Linked DNA regions of Piscinibacter gummiphilus. The protein of the gene in region 2 binds, or shares a complex with, the protein of the main gene of each other region. Links are inferred from orthologs where the notes say so. Each region holds a gene or a part of one and is shown on either strand. Other genes may lie near its edges.

What was found.
Region 1: the proteins of dapF (region 2) and A4W93_RS24540 are in contact, whole or in part, in a solved structure (PDB 5YGU), measured with the Escherichia coli proteins. The link is inferred for Piscinibacter gummiphilus from one-to-one orthologs.

The regions. Positions count from the first base shown.
Region 1 is NZ_CP015118.1:5,365,343-5,371,894, reverse strand. Bases 1,419-4,141 are described here. They hold A4W93_RS24540 (RNA pyrophosphohydrolase), read right to left. Parts: upstream 3,246-4,141; coding sequence 2,592-3,245; downstream 1,419-2,591. Other genes in these bases: A4W93_RS24535 (proline--tRNA ligase), read left to right, coding at 3,378-4,141; proB (glutamate 5-kinase), read left to right, coding at 1,449-2,567; cgtA (Obg family GTPase CgtA), read left to right, coding at 1,419-1,456. Outside these bases: rpmA (50S ribosomal protein L27), read left to right, coding at 1-201; more of cgtA, read left to right, coding at 371-1,418; more of A4W93_RS24535, read left to right, coding at 4,142-5,123; A4W93_RS24530 (lytic transglycosylase domain-containing protein), read left to right, coding at 5,120-5,770; A4W93_RS24525 (UbiX family flavin prenyltransferase), read right to left, coding at 5,772-6,353; grxD (Grx4 family monothiol glutaredoxin), read right to left, coding at 6,361-6,552. UniProt on the Escherichia coli protein: Master regulator of 5'-end-dependent mRNA decay.
Region 2 is NZ_CP015118.1:694,378-700,991, forward strand. What follows is about bases 1,938-4,722. They hold dapF (diaminopimelate epimerase), read left to right. Parts: upstream 1,938-2,795; coding sequence 2,796-3,650; downstream 3,651-4,722. Other genes in these bases: A4W93_RS03165 (LpxL/LpxP family acyltransferase), read left to right, coding at 1,938-2,772; A4W93_RS03175 (DUF484 family protein), read left to right, coding at 3,656-4,333; A4W93_RS03180 (tyrosine recombinase XerC), read left to right, coding at 4,338-4,722. Outside these bases: metK (methionine adenosyltransferase), read right to left, coding at 1-885; A4W93_RS03160 (lysophospholipid acyltransferase family protein), read left to right, coding at 1,029-1,892; more of A4W93_RS03165, read left to right, coding at 1,897-1,937; more of A4W93_RS03180, read left to right, coding at 4,723-5,297; A4W93_RS03185 (class I SAM-dependent rRNA methyltransferase), read left to right, coding at 5,314-6,495; A4W93_RS03190 (IS4 family transposase), read right to left, coding at 6,602-6,614. UniProt on the Escherichia coli protein: Involved in the succinylase branch of the L-lysine biosynthesis and in the biosynthesis of the pentapeptide incorporated in the peptidoglycan moiety. Catalyzes the stereoinversion of LL-2,6-diaminopimelate (L,L-DAP) to meso-diaminopimelate (meso-DAP).

The DNA.
Region 1 (6,552 bases), 4.7 Mb from region 2 along the record:
AAGATGCTGGGCGTGAAAGCGTTCGGCGGGCAAGTCATCTCGGCCGGTTCGATCATCGTCCGCCAGCGTGGCACCCAGTTCCACCCCGGCGTGAACGTCGGCATCGGCAAGGACCACACGCTGTTCGCGCTCACCGACGGTACCGTCGAGTTCGCGGTCAAGGGTTCGGCCAACCGCCGCACCGTCAGCATCAAGGCCTGAAGAAGCCGGAGCTGCACCGCAGCTTCGCTTCCCGCCTGATCGAACGAAGCCCCGGTCCGCCGGGGCTTTGTTTTTTCGGCCGAGGAATCAGGACCGGGCCGGTCGCTTACCATTCGCGACCGAGTCCCTCAAATCGAACGGATGCCCTGGGTGTCCGTCAGGACACACCATGAAATTCGTTGACGAAGCCACCATCGATGTCGTGGCAGGCGACGGCGGCAACGGCTGCATGAGCTTCCGCCGCGAGAAGTTCCTCCCGTTCGGCGGCCCGAACGGGGGCGACGGCGGCAAGGGCGGCAGCGTGTACGCCATGGGCGACCGCAACCTCAACACCCTGATCGACTACCGCTACGCCCGCCGCCACGAGGCACGCCGCGGCGAGAACGGCCGTGGCTCCGACCAGTTCGGCGCCGCCGCGGAAGACATCGTGCTGCGCATGCCGATGGGCACGATCATCACCGACGTCGAGACTGGCAACGTGATCGCCGAGCTGCTGGTGCCGGACGAGAAGATCCTGATCGCCAAGGGCGGTGACGGCGGCTTCGGCAACATGCACTTCAAGACGAGCACGAACCGCGCGCCGCGCCAGAAGACCCCCGGCTGGCCCGGCCAGGCCTTCAAGCTCAAGCTCGAGATGCGCGTGCTGGCCGACGTGGGCCTGCTGGGCATGCCCAACGCGGGCAAGTCGACGCTGATCGCGGCCATCTCGAATGCCCGCCCGAAGATCGCCGACTATCCCTTCACCACGCTGCACCCGAACCTGGGCGTGGTGCGCGTGCAGGCCGAGCAGAGCTTCGTCGTGGCCGACATTCCCGGCCTGATCGAGGGCGCGTCCGAAGGGGCCGGCCTCGGCCACCTCTTCCTGCGCCACCTGCAGCGCACGCACCTGCTGCTGCACCTCGTCGACATGGCCCCGTTCGACGAAAGCATCGACCCGGTCGCCCAGGCGAAGGCCATCGTGGCCGAACTGAAGAAGTACGACGACGAGCTCTACGAGAAGCCGCGCTGGCTCGTGCTGAACAAGCTCGACATGGTGCCGGAGGACGAACGCGAGAAGCGCGTGAAGGACTTCGTCAAGCGCTTCAAGTGGAAGGGCCCGGTGTTCCAGATCTCCGCGCTGACGCGCGAGGGCTGCGAAGGCCTCGTGCACGCGATCTACGAACACGTGTCGAAGCTGAAGAACGTGGTGCCGGACGATCCGGACCCCCGTTTCGACAAGGCCGAAGCCCAACAGCCCTCGTCGTCTCATGAGTGACGTGCTCAAGAACGCACGACGCATCGTCGTGAAGGTGGGTTCGAGCCTCGTGACCAACGAGGGTCGCGGCATCGACGCCGAGGCCGTGGGCAACTGGTGCCGCCAGATGGCGGCGCTGGCCGCCGAGGGCCGGGAGGTGGTGATGGTGTCGAGCGGTGCCATCGCCGAGGGCATGAAGCGCCTCGGGTGGCGCACGCGCCCGAAGGAGATCCACGAGCTGCAGGCCGCCGCCGCGGTGGGCCAGATGGGCCTCGCGCAGATCTACGAAACGCAGCTGCGCGCGTACGGCATGGGCAGCGCCCAGGTGCTGCTCACGCACGCCGACCTCGCCGACCGCGAGCGCTACCTCAACGCCCGCTCGACGCTGCTGGCGCTGCTGCGCCTGAACGTGGTGCCGGTCATCAACGAGAACGACACCGTCGTCACCGACGAGATCAAGTTCGGCGACAACGACACGCTCGGCGCGCTCGTGGCGAACCTGATCGAGGCCGACGCCCTCGTCATCCTCACCGACCAGCGCGGCCTGTACTCGGCCGACCCGCGCAAGAACCCCGACGCGAAGTTCATCGACGTGGCCGAGGCCGGCACGCCCGAGCTCGAGCAGATGGCCGGCGGCGTGGGCTCGGCCATCGGCAGCGGCGGAATGATCACGAAGATCCTCGCCGCCAAGCGCGCCGCGCGCAGCGGTGCCTCCACGGTGATCGCCTGGGGCCGCGAGACCGACGTGCTGCTGCGGCTGGCTGCAGGCGAGGCCATCGGCACGGCGCTCACCGCCAGCACGGCGAAGATGGCCGCCCGCAAGCAGTGGATGGCCGACCACCTGAAGATGCGCGGCGCCGTGGTGGTGGACGATGGCGCGGTGTCGAAGCTGCGCGACGACGGCAAGAGCCTGCTGCCCATCGGCATGGTCGAGGTGATCGGCGAGTTCGTGCGGGGCGACGTGATCGCCGTGCGCAACGGTGCCGGCGTCGAGATCGCCCGGGGCCTCGCGAACTACTCCGCCGCGGAAGCGCGTCTCATCGCACGCAAGCCCTCGTCGGAGTTCGAGCGCCTGCTCGGCTTCACGCTCGAGCACGAGATGATCCACCGGGACAACCTGATCCTCAGCTGAGGACCAGGCCGGTCCCGGGCCGGGTCAGGTCTCGGGATCCTTGGGCGCCGGCGCCTGCGCGTTGTCGGCCTCGTCGGGCTCCACCGGCCCGGCGTGCAGTGGCGGCGGCGCCTGTTCTTCGTGCCGGTCGTCGTGCCGGTCGTCGTGCCCTTCGTCGCGGTGGTGCGTGCGCATGCCCGACCGCAGGTAGCGGTTGTGGTGGTTGCTGCGCGGCAGGAAGCGCGCGAGTTCGGTGAGGGCCATCTGGTAGACCTCGCGCTTGAACTCGATGACCCACTCGAGCGGCACCCAGTACTCGTTCCAGCGCCAGGCGTCGAACTCGGGGTGGTCGCTGGCGCGCAGGTTCATGTCGCTGTCGCGGCCCACGAGCTGCAACAGGAACCAGATCTGCTTCTGGCCGCGGTAGTGACCCCGGGCGTCGCGGCGGATGAAGTGGTCGGGCACCTCGTACCGCAGCCAGTCGCGCGTGCGCGCCACGATGCGGACGTGGTCGGGCAAGAGCCCCACCTCCTCGTGGAGCTCGCGGAACATCGCCTGCTCGGGCGTCTCGCCGTACTTGATGCCCCCCTGCGGGAACTGCCAGGAGTGGGTGCGGATGCGCTTGCCCCAGAACACTTGGTTACGGGGGTTGAGCAGGATGATGCCGACGTTGGGTCTGAACCCATCCCTGTCGAGCATAATCAACCTCGAAATCTCTAGTTGAAATCATTATTGCACCGGGATGACGGGAATCAACCCCGCAGAATCCCGCTCCGATTCTCCGCCGTTCCCCCCCGCTGATCCTCCGCCCTCACCGCCCAACTGCTGCCCATGAAAGCGTCCCAGTTTTTCATCTCCACCCTGAAGGAAGCCCCTGCCGAGGCCGAGGTCGTCAGCCAGAAGCTGATGATGCGCGCCGGGTACATCAAGCGCCTCGGGGCGGGCATCTACACCTACATGCCGATCGGGCTTCGGGTGATCCGCAAGGTCGAGAACGTGATCCGCGAGGAGATGGTGCGTGCCGGTGCCGTCGAGCTGCTGATGCCCGTGGTGCAGCCCGCCGAGCTGTGGCAGGAGTCCGGCCGCTGGGACAAGATGGGCCCGGAGATGCTGCGCGTCAAGGACCGCCATGACCGCGACTTCATCCTGCAGCCCACCAGCGAAGAGGTCATCACCGACATCGCCCGCCAGGAGCTGCGCAGCTACCGCCAGCTGCCGCGCAACTTCTTCCACATCCAGACGAAGTTCCGCGACGAGCGCCGTCCGCGTTTCGGCGTGATGCGCGGCCGCGAGTTCACGATGAAGGACGCGTACTCCTTCGACCGCAACGCCGAGGCCGCGGTGAAGAGCTACGAGGCCATGTACGCCGCGTACTGCCGCATCTTCGAGCGCCTGGGCCTGACCTACCGTGCGGTGGCCGCCGACACGGGCGCCATCGGTGGCGCGCTGTCGCACGAGTTCCAGGTCATCGCCGACACCGGTGAAGACGCGCTCGTGTACTGCCCCACGTCCGACTACGCCGCCAACATCGAGCTGGCCGAGGCGCTGCCGCTGATCGCCACGCGCGGCGCGGCCACGCAGGCCCTCGTGAAGACGCCCACGCCGGGCAAGAGCACGTGCGCCGACGTGGCGCAGCTGCTGTCGATCCCGCTGGAGCGCACGGTGAAGTCGCTGGTGCTGGCCACCGACGAGAAGACCGAGGCGGGCGATGTCACGAAGACCACGGTGTGGCTGCTGCTCGTGCGCGGCGACCACGACCTGAACGAGGTCAAGGCGAACAAGGTGCCGGGCCTGAACCAGGGCTTCCGCTTCGCCACCGTCGGCGAGATCGAGAGCCACTTCGGCACCAAGCCGGGTTACCTCGGCCCCGTGGGGCTGAAGCAGCCGGTGAAGATCGTGGCCGACCGCACCGTGGCGAACATGAGCGACTTCGTCGTCGGCGCCAACGAGGTCGATTTCCACATCACCGGCGTGAACTGGGGCCGCGACCTGCCCGAACCCGACCTCGTCGCCGACCTGCGCAACGTCGTCGAGGGCGACCCGTCGCCGGACGGCAAGGGCGTGCTCGCGATCCAGCGCGGCATCGAGGTGGGCCACGTGTTCAACCTCGGCACCGTGTACTCGAAGCCGCTGAACGCCACGTACCTCGACGAGAACGGCAAGCCGCAGCTGATGGAGATGGGCTGCTACGGCATCGGCGTCACGCGCATCCTGGGCGCGGCCATCGAGCAGAACAACGACGAGCGTGGCATCATCTGGCCGGCGGCCATGGCACCGTTCGAGCTCGTGCTGTGCCCCATCGGCTACGACCGCTCGGCCGACGTGCAGGCCGCCGCCGACAAGCTGTACGGCGAACTGCAGGCCCTGGGCGTGGACGTGATCCTCGACAACCGGGGCGAACGCCCGGGTGCGATGTTTGCCGACTGGGAGCTCGTGGGTGTGCCGCACCGCGTGGTGCTGGGCGACCGCGGCCTGAAGGACGGCCAGGTCGAGTACCAGGGCCGCCGCGACGCGCAGGCCGAGTCCGTGCCGCTCGCCGGCATCGTGGACTTCGTGAAGGCCAAGCTCGGACGATGAGCCCGGTGAGTCCCGCCGCCTCGGGTCTCACGAGGCGGCAGCTGGCGCTGGCGGCCCTCGCGGCCCCGTCGCTGTCCCTCGCGCCCGGCGTGGCGCTCGCCGGCCGCCAGGCCGAGGAACCGCTCGCCGACGCGGTGCGTTCGGTGCTGTCGGCTGCCATCGCGAACAACGCGCCCCCGAAGCCCACCTTCGACAACGTCGAGGCGCGCATCGCGTACCTGCGCTGGCTGGGCGAGATGAGCAACCGGCTCAAGCGCCGCAAGGCCGAGCACGTCACGCGGGTGGAGTTCCTCGAGACGGTCTACTACGAGACCAAGCGCGCGGGCCTCGACACCGCGTTGTTCCTCGGCCTGATCCAGGTCGAGAGCGGCTTCCGCAAGTACGCCATCAGCATCGCGGGCGCCCGCGGGTACACCCAGGTGATGCCGTTCTGGGCGCGCCTGATCGGCGACGGTGAACCGGCCCGGCTGTTCCACATGCAGACCAACCTGCGCTTCGGTTGCGTGATCCTGCGGCACTACCTCGACCGGGAGCGCGGGGACATGTACATGGCGCTCGGGCGGTACAACGGCAGCCGGGGGAAGCCCGAGTACCCGAACCTGGTGTTCGGCGCCAAGAAGGCCTGGGACTACAACCCCGCGGCCTGAGTCAGAGCCCGTTCCAGGACTTCGGCGCCGCAGCCGACACCCCGAGCAGCGCCAGCACCCGCTCCACCGTGTCATCGACCATCTCGTCGATGGACTGCGGCCGGTGATAGAACGCCGGAAGCGGCGGAAACACCACGGCACCCATCTCGGTGACGGCCGTCATGTTGCGCAGGTGGGCGAGGTTGAAGGGGGTTTCGCGCACCATCATCACGAGGCGGCGGCGTTCCTTCAGCGTGACGTCGGCCGCGCGGCTCAGCAGGTTGTCGGACAGCCCGTGGGCCACCGAGGCCAGCGTCTTCATGGAGCAGGGCGCGATGACCATTGCATCCGTGGCGAACGAGCCGCTCGCGATGGCGGCGCCCACGTCGCCCGGGTTGTAGGCGGTGTGGGCCAGGGCCTCCAGCGCGCCGCGGTCGAGGCCCAGTTCGTGAAACACGTTGAGCACACCGGCCGGGCTCACGACGAGGTGGGATTCGGCGCCTGCGGCCCGCAGGCGTTCGAGCAGGCGCACGCCGTACACCGCCCCCGTCGCGCCGGTGATGCCGACCACCACCCGGGCGGGCCGGACCGGCGATTGCGTCATGGCCGCGTCAGGCCGTCTTGGTGCCCAGCACCTGCTGCAGCTCACCGGCCTCGTACATCTCCATCATGATGTCCGAGCCGCCGACGAACTCGCCGTCGACGTAGAGCTGGGGGATGGTGGGCCAGTTGGCGTAGTCCTTGATGCCCTGGCGCACTTCCGGGTCCTCGAGCACGTTGACCGTCTTGAGGTCGGACACGCC
Region 2 (6,614 bases):
CACGACGTTCTTCGCGACGTAGCGGGCGGCGTAGGCGGCCGAGCGGTCGACCTTGCTCGGGTCCTTGCCGCTGAAGGCGCCACCGCCGTGCGGGCAGGCGCCGCCGTACGTGTCGACGATGATCTTGCGGCCGGTCAGGCCGCAGTCACCCTGCGGGCCGCCGATGACGAAGCGGCCGGTCGGGTTGATCAGGTACTTCGTTTCCTTCAGCCACTCCTTCGGGAGCACCGGCTTGATGATCTCCTCGATGACGGCCTCGATGAACGAGGGCTTCATCTTCGACGAGGTTTCGCTCTGGTCGGGGTGGTGCTGCGTGGAGAGCACGACGGTGTCGATCGAGTGCGGCTTGCCGTCGACGTAGCGCATCGTCACCTGGCTCTTGGCGTCCGGGCGCAGGAACGGCAGGCGGCCGTCCTTGCGCAGCTGGGCCTGGCGCTCGACGAGGCGGTGGGCGTAGTGGATCGGGGCCGGCATCAGTTCCGGCGTCTCGTCGCAGGCGTAGCCGAACATCAGGCCCTGGTCGCCGGCGCCGATGTTGAGGTGGTCGTCGGACGCGTGGTCGACGCCCTGGGCGATGTCGTTGCTCTGCTTGTCGTAGCAGACCATCACGGCACAACCCTTGTAGTCGATGCCGTAGTCGGTGTTGTCGTAGCCGATGCGCTTGATGGTGTCGCGCGCGACCTGGATGTAGTCGACGTGCGCGTTCGTGGTGATTTCACCGGCGAGCACCACGAGACCCGTGTTAGTCAGCGTCTCGGCGGCGACACGCGAACGGGGGTCTTGCTTGAAAATGGCGTCGAGGATGGCGTCCGAGATCTGGTCGGCGACCTTGTCGGGGTGGCCTTCGGAGACGGATTCGGAAGTGAAAAGGAAATCGTTCGACACTCTTAAACTCCAGGCAATGGTTGGAAACGCGTTGCCGGACCGGAGGGTTTTCGAGCGGCGAACGCTTTAGCAGAATTTTTGAGTCGCCCTGCAAGTAGTTCAATAACTCGGCGACCCGAGCATTATAGAGACTTCCCCACCCGATGCTGACCCTATTCCGTTGGTTCTCCAGGTTTCCGCTGCGCGTGCTGCATGCCCTCGGCGCGCTGCTGGGCTGGATCACCTACGCCTGCTCGCCCACCTACCGGCGCCGGCTCCAGGCCAACGCCACCCTCGCGGGTGTCCCCGAGGCCGAATGGCGCGGTGCCATCGCGTCGGCCGGGCGCATGGTGGCCGAGATCCCGTACCTGTGGGGCCGCCCGCCCGGCGAGCCCATCCTCCCGAAGGTGCGCTTCGAGAACGAGGGGCTGCTGGCCGACGCGCTGGCCCAGGGCCAGGGCGTGCTGCTGCTCACGCCGCACATGGGCAGCTTCGAGGTGACGGCCCAGGCCATCGCCGAGCGGTTCGGCGCCACCCAGCCCATCACCGTGCTGTACCGGCCGGCGCGCCACCCGCTGCTGAAGGAACTGGTCCGTACCTCCCGCGAGCGGCCGAACCTGATGGCCGCGCCGGCCACGCTGTCGGGCGTGCGCCAGATGATCCGGGCCCTGCGCAAGGGCGAGATGGTGGGCCTGCTGCCCGACCAGGTGCCGCCCGACGGCATGGGCGTGTGGGCCCCGTTCTTCGGCCAGCCCGCGTACACGATGACGCTGGCCTCGCGCCTCGTGCAGCAGACCGGCGCCACGCTGCTGCTCACCTGGGGCGAACGGCTGCCTCACGGCGCGGGTTTCGTGCAGCGCTTCCTGCCGTTCCCGGAGGCGCTGCCCGCCGATGCGGCAGAATCCGCGGCCGCGATCAACCGGGCGATGGAGGGGCTGATCCGCCAGCGCCCGTCGCAGTACCTGTGGGGCTACCACCGGTACAAGGCCCCGCGCGAACAGCCCGCGGCCTCGGAGAACAAGGAGTAAACGCGTGGCGACACGACTGCTGTTGGGGTTCCTGTGGCTGCTGCAATGGCTGCCGTTGTCGGTGCTGGCCGCCCTCGGGCGCGGGCTGGGCAGCCTGCTGTGGCGTGTCGCGTCGTCGCGCCGCCGCATCGCGTTGCGCAACCTCGAACTGTGTTTCCCGGACCTGACCCTGGAAGACCGCCGCAAGCTCGGCAAGGAACACTTCCAGTGGCTGGGCCGCAGCATCCTCGAACGCAGCCTGCTGTGGTTCGCGTCGGCCGAGCGCCTGAAGAAGGTGATCCACGTCGAGGGCGACGTGAAGCTCGCCGAGCGCAGCAGCAAGCCGGTGATGTGGCTCGTGCCGCACTTCATGGGCCTCGACGTGGCCGGGGTCGCGGTGCTGCTGTTCCAGGAGCACGAGGGCTGCTCGATGTACCAGGAGCAGAGCAACAAGGCGATGGACGCGGTGATCCGCCGCGGCCGCCTGCGCTTCGGCCATGCGCAGATCTTCCCGCGCAGCGACAAGGCGTTGCCGCTGATCCGGGCCATCCGCCGCGGCGTGGCGTTCTTCAACCTGCCCGACATGGACTTCGGCGAACGGGACGCCGCGTTCGTGCCGTTCTTCGGGGTGCCGTGCGCCACGTTGCTGGCCCCGTCGCGCATGGCCAAGGCGCTCGACATGGTGGTGCAGCCCGTGATCGCCGAGATGCTGCCGGGCGGGCAGGGCTACCGCGTGCGCTTCGGCGAGCCGTGGACCCACTTCCCCACCGACGACGCGCTGGCCGACACGGCCGCGATGAACAAGTGGATCGAGGCGGAGATCCGCCACAACCCGGCCCAGTACCTGTGGGTCCACAAGCGTTTCAAGACCCGGCCGGCGGGTGAACCCTCGTTGTATTGAACCGCCGGGCGGATAATCGCGGGATGCGACTGCCATTCACCAAGATGCATGGCGCGGGCAACGACTTCGTCGTGCTCGACGCCACCCGCGCCCCGCTCGACCTGACCGAGGCGCAGCTGCGCCACCTGGGCGACCGCCACTTCGGCGTGGGCGCCGACCAGATCCTCCTCGTCGAACGCACCGCCACGCCGGGCGTCGACTTCCGCTACCGCATCTTCAACGGCGGCAGCGGCGAGGAGGTGGAGCAGTGCGGCAACGGCTCGCGATGCTTCGTGCGCTACGTGGTCGACAAGGGCCTCACCGACAAGTCCACCATCCGCGTCGAGACCCTGAACTCGCTGCTCGAGCTGCGGCTGCAGAACGACGGCCGTGTCACGGTCGACATGGGTGCGCCGGTGTTCGAGCCGGCCCGCGTGCCGTTCGATCCGTCGGGCCTGGAGCCCCGTGTTGTCGCCGACTCGCCGCTGTGGCCGCTCGACGTGAACGGCGAACGGGTCGAGATCGCCGCGGTGTCCATGGGCAACCCGCATGCGGTGCAGGTCGTGACCGACGTCGACACGGCACCGGTCGCCACGCAGGGGCCCGCCATCGAATCCCATCCCCGTTTCCCGCGGCGCGTGAACGCCGGCTTCCTGCAGGTGGTGGACCGCCGCCACGTGCGCCTGCGCGTCTACGAACGCGGCGCCGGCGAGACGCTGGCCTGCGGCACCGGTGCATGCGCGGCCGTGGTCGCCGGCATCCGGCGGGGGCTGCTCGACGCGGTTGTCGACGTCGAGACGCGCGGCGGCCGCCTGACGATCGAATGGCAAGGGGGCGACGCGCCGGTCCTGATGACCGGCCCGGCCGTCACCGTCTACGAAGGAGCAATCGAACTGTGAGTAGCATGAACCTGCAAGGCATCACCGAAACCGACATCGCGAACTACCTGGTCAACACGCCCGGGTTCTTCGAACGCCACGCCGAACTGCTGGCGTCCATCCAGCTCACCAGCCCGCACGGCCAGCGCGCCGTCTCGCTGCAGGAGCGGCAGATGGAAATGCTGCGCGACAAGCACAAGGGCCTGGAGCTGCGCATCGTCGAGATGATCCGCTACGGCCAGGAGAACCTCGCCATCGCCGACCGGCTGCACCGCTGGACGCGCCAGATCCTGCTGACGCAGAACCCGAGCGACGTGCCCGAGGTGCTGGTCAGCGAGCTGCAGCACCAGTTCATGATCCCGCAGGCGGGCATCCGCCTCTGGGGCGCGGCCGAGATGTTCCAGGGCCAGCCGTTCTCGCGTGACGTGAGCGTCGACGCGCAGAGCTTCGCGACGAGCCTCACGCAACCGTACTGCGGCATCAACTCCGGGTTCGAGGCCTCGTCGTGGCTCGACGACCCGTCCACCGTCACGTCGATGGCACTGATCCCGCTGCGCCACGACCTCGCCACGCCGGCCTTCGGCCTGCTGGTGCTCGGTTCGCCCGATCCCACGCGTTTCAGCGCGGACATGGGCACCGACTTCCTCGTGCGCATCGGCGACCTCGCCAGCGCCGGCTTGTCGCGGCTGCTGCCGCCGCGCTGAGCGCATGGCGACCGGTGTCGATGCCAACGCCGCCCCTTCGGAGGCGGCGCTCGCGCCCGACATCGCGTCCCACCTGCAGCACCTGCAGGTCGAGCGCAAGCTCGCGCCCCGCACGCTGGCGCTGTACCACGAGGCGCTCCTGCGCCTGCAGCGTTTCGCCGAGGGGCAGCCCGTCGAGCTGCGCCGGGCCCAGGTGCACCACGTGCGGCGCTGGGCCGCGCAGCTGCGCGCCAGTGGCCTCGCGCCGCGCAGCATCGCGCTGGTGCTGTCGGCCTGGCGGGGCTTCTACCGCTGGCTGGGGCGCGACGGGCTCGTCGACCTGAACCCGGTCGAAGGCGTGCGCGCGCCGAAGGCGGCCATCCCGCTGCCGAAGGCGCTGTCCGTCGACCAGGCGGTGACCCTCGCCGAAGCGCCCGCGGAACACGACGACCCCGCCATCGCCGCGCGCGACCAGTGTGTCGTCGAGCTGCTGTACGGCTGCGGGCTGCGGGTCGGTGAACTCGAGGGCCTCGACCTCGTGGCCGGGCCCGAGACCGCGGGCTGGATCGACGCGGCCGACGGCCTCGCCCACGTGTTCGGCAAGGGCAGCAAGCGGCGCGGTGTGCCGGTGGGCGGGCCCGCGCTGAAGGCGCTGGCCGGGTGGCTCGCGCTGCGGTCCACGATGGCGCGGGCCGACGAGCCGGCGCTGTTCGTCAACCAGCGCGGCACGCGGCTCACCGCGGCGCAGGTGCGCGCGCGGCTCAAGCGGCGCGCGGTGCAGGCGGGCCTGCCCACGCACGTCCATCCGCACATGCTGCGGCACTCGTTCGCGTCGCACGTGCTGCAGTCCAGCGGCGACCTGCGCGCGGTGCAGGAGCTGCTGGGCCACGCGAACATCCGCACCACGCAGGTCTACACGAAGCTCGACTTCCAGCACCTCGCGAAGGTGTACGACGCGGCGCATCCGCGGGCGAAGAAGAAGTAGCGCGACAATCCGGGGCATGAAGACGATCGTTCTGAGGGAGGGCAAGGACCGCTCCCTGCGCAAGCGCCACCCCTGGGTGTTCCCGGGCAGCATCGCCAGCGGCAAGGCCGACCCCGGCGAAACCGTGCGGGTCAACGCCCACGACGGCAGTTTCCTCGCGTGGGCGGCCTACAGCCCCGCGTCGCAGATCCGCGTGCGGGCCTGGAGCTTCGACCAGGCCGAGCGCATCGACGCCAGCTTCTTCGAGCGCCGCATCCGCGAGGCCGTGGCCATCCGCGCGCGGTTGCCCATCGCGAGCGACGGCGTGCGCCTGATCCATGGCGAGGCCGACGGCCTGCCGGGCCTGATCGTGGACCGCTACGGCGACACGCTGAGCGCCCAGTTCCTGTCGGCCGGCATCGAACGCTGGAAACAGGTCATCGCCGACCATCTGCTGAAGGCCACGGGCCTCACGCGCCTGTACGAACGCAGCGACGCGAATGCACGCGAACTCGAAGGCCTGCCGCAGGTGACCGGCTGGCTGCGCGGCGATGGCCCCACCGAGATCACGATCCGCGAACACGACTGGCAACTGACCGTGGACGTGGCCGAGGGCCACAAGACCGGTTTCTACCTCGACCAGCGGGACAGCCGCAAGCTCTTCGCCGACACCGTGCGCCACTTCGGCTGCCAGCGTGTGCTCAACTGCTACAGCTACACGGGCGGCTTCAGCGTGGCTGGCCTCTCGGGCGGTGCGGCCCACGTGACGAGCGTGGACTCGTCGGGCCCGGCGCTGGCGCGGGCCACGGCCCACGTCGCGCTCAACGGTTTCGACGCGTCGCGCCACGAGGCACTGGACGCCGACGTCAACGCCACGCTGCGCGAGTTCGTGCGCCAGGGCCGGCGCTTCGACGCCATCGTGCTCGACCCGCCGAAGTTCGCGCCCACGGCCGCCCACGCCGAACGCGCGGCACGCGCCTACAAGGACATCAACCGGCTCGGCTTCATGCTGCTGGAGCCGGGCGGCCTGCTGTTCACGTACTCGTGTTCGGGCGGCATCAGCGCCGACCTGTTCCACAAGATCGTGGCGGGCGCCGGGCTGGACGCGCCGGCCGACGGGCTGATCTACGCCCGCACGGGCGCGGCGCCGGACCATCCGATGACGGTGACGTTTCCGGAGGGGGAGTACCTGAAGGGGTTGGTGGTGCTGAAACGCTGAGCGTCATCGGGTCGCGAAAACAAGGTTGCCATCCCGGCGTAGGCCGGGATCCTGTGCGTCCGCCGATGATCCCGGCCTGCGCCCATTGCTGTCCGGGGAACTTGTATCAAGCAAAGGCC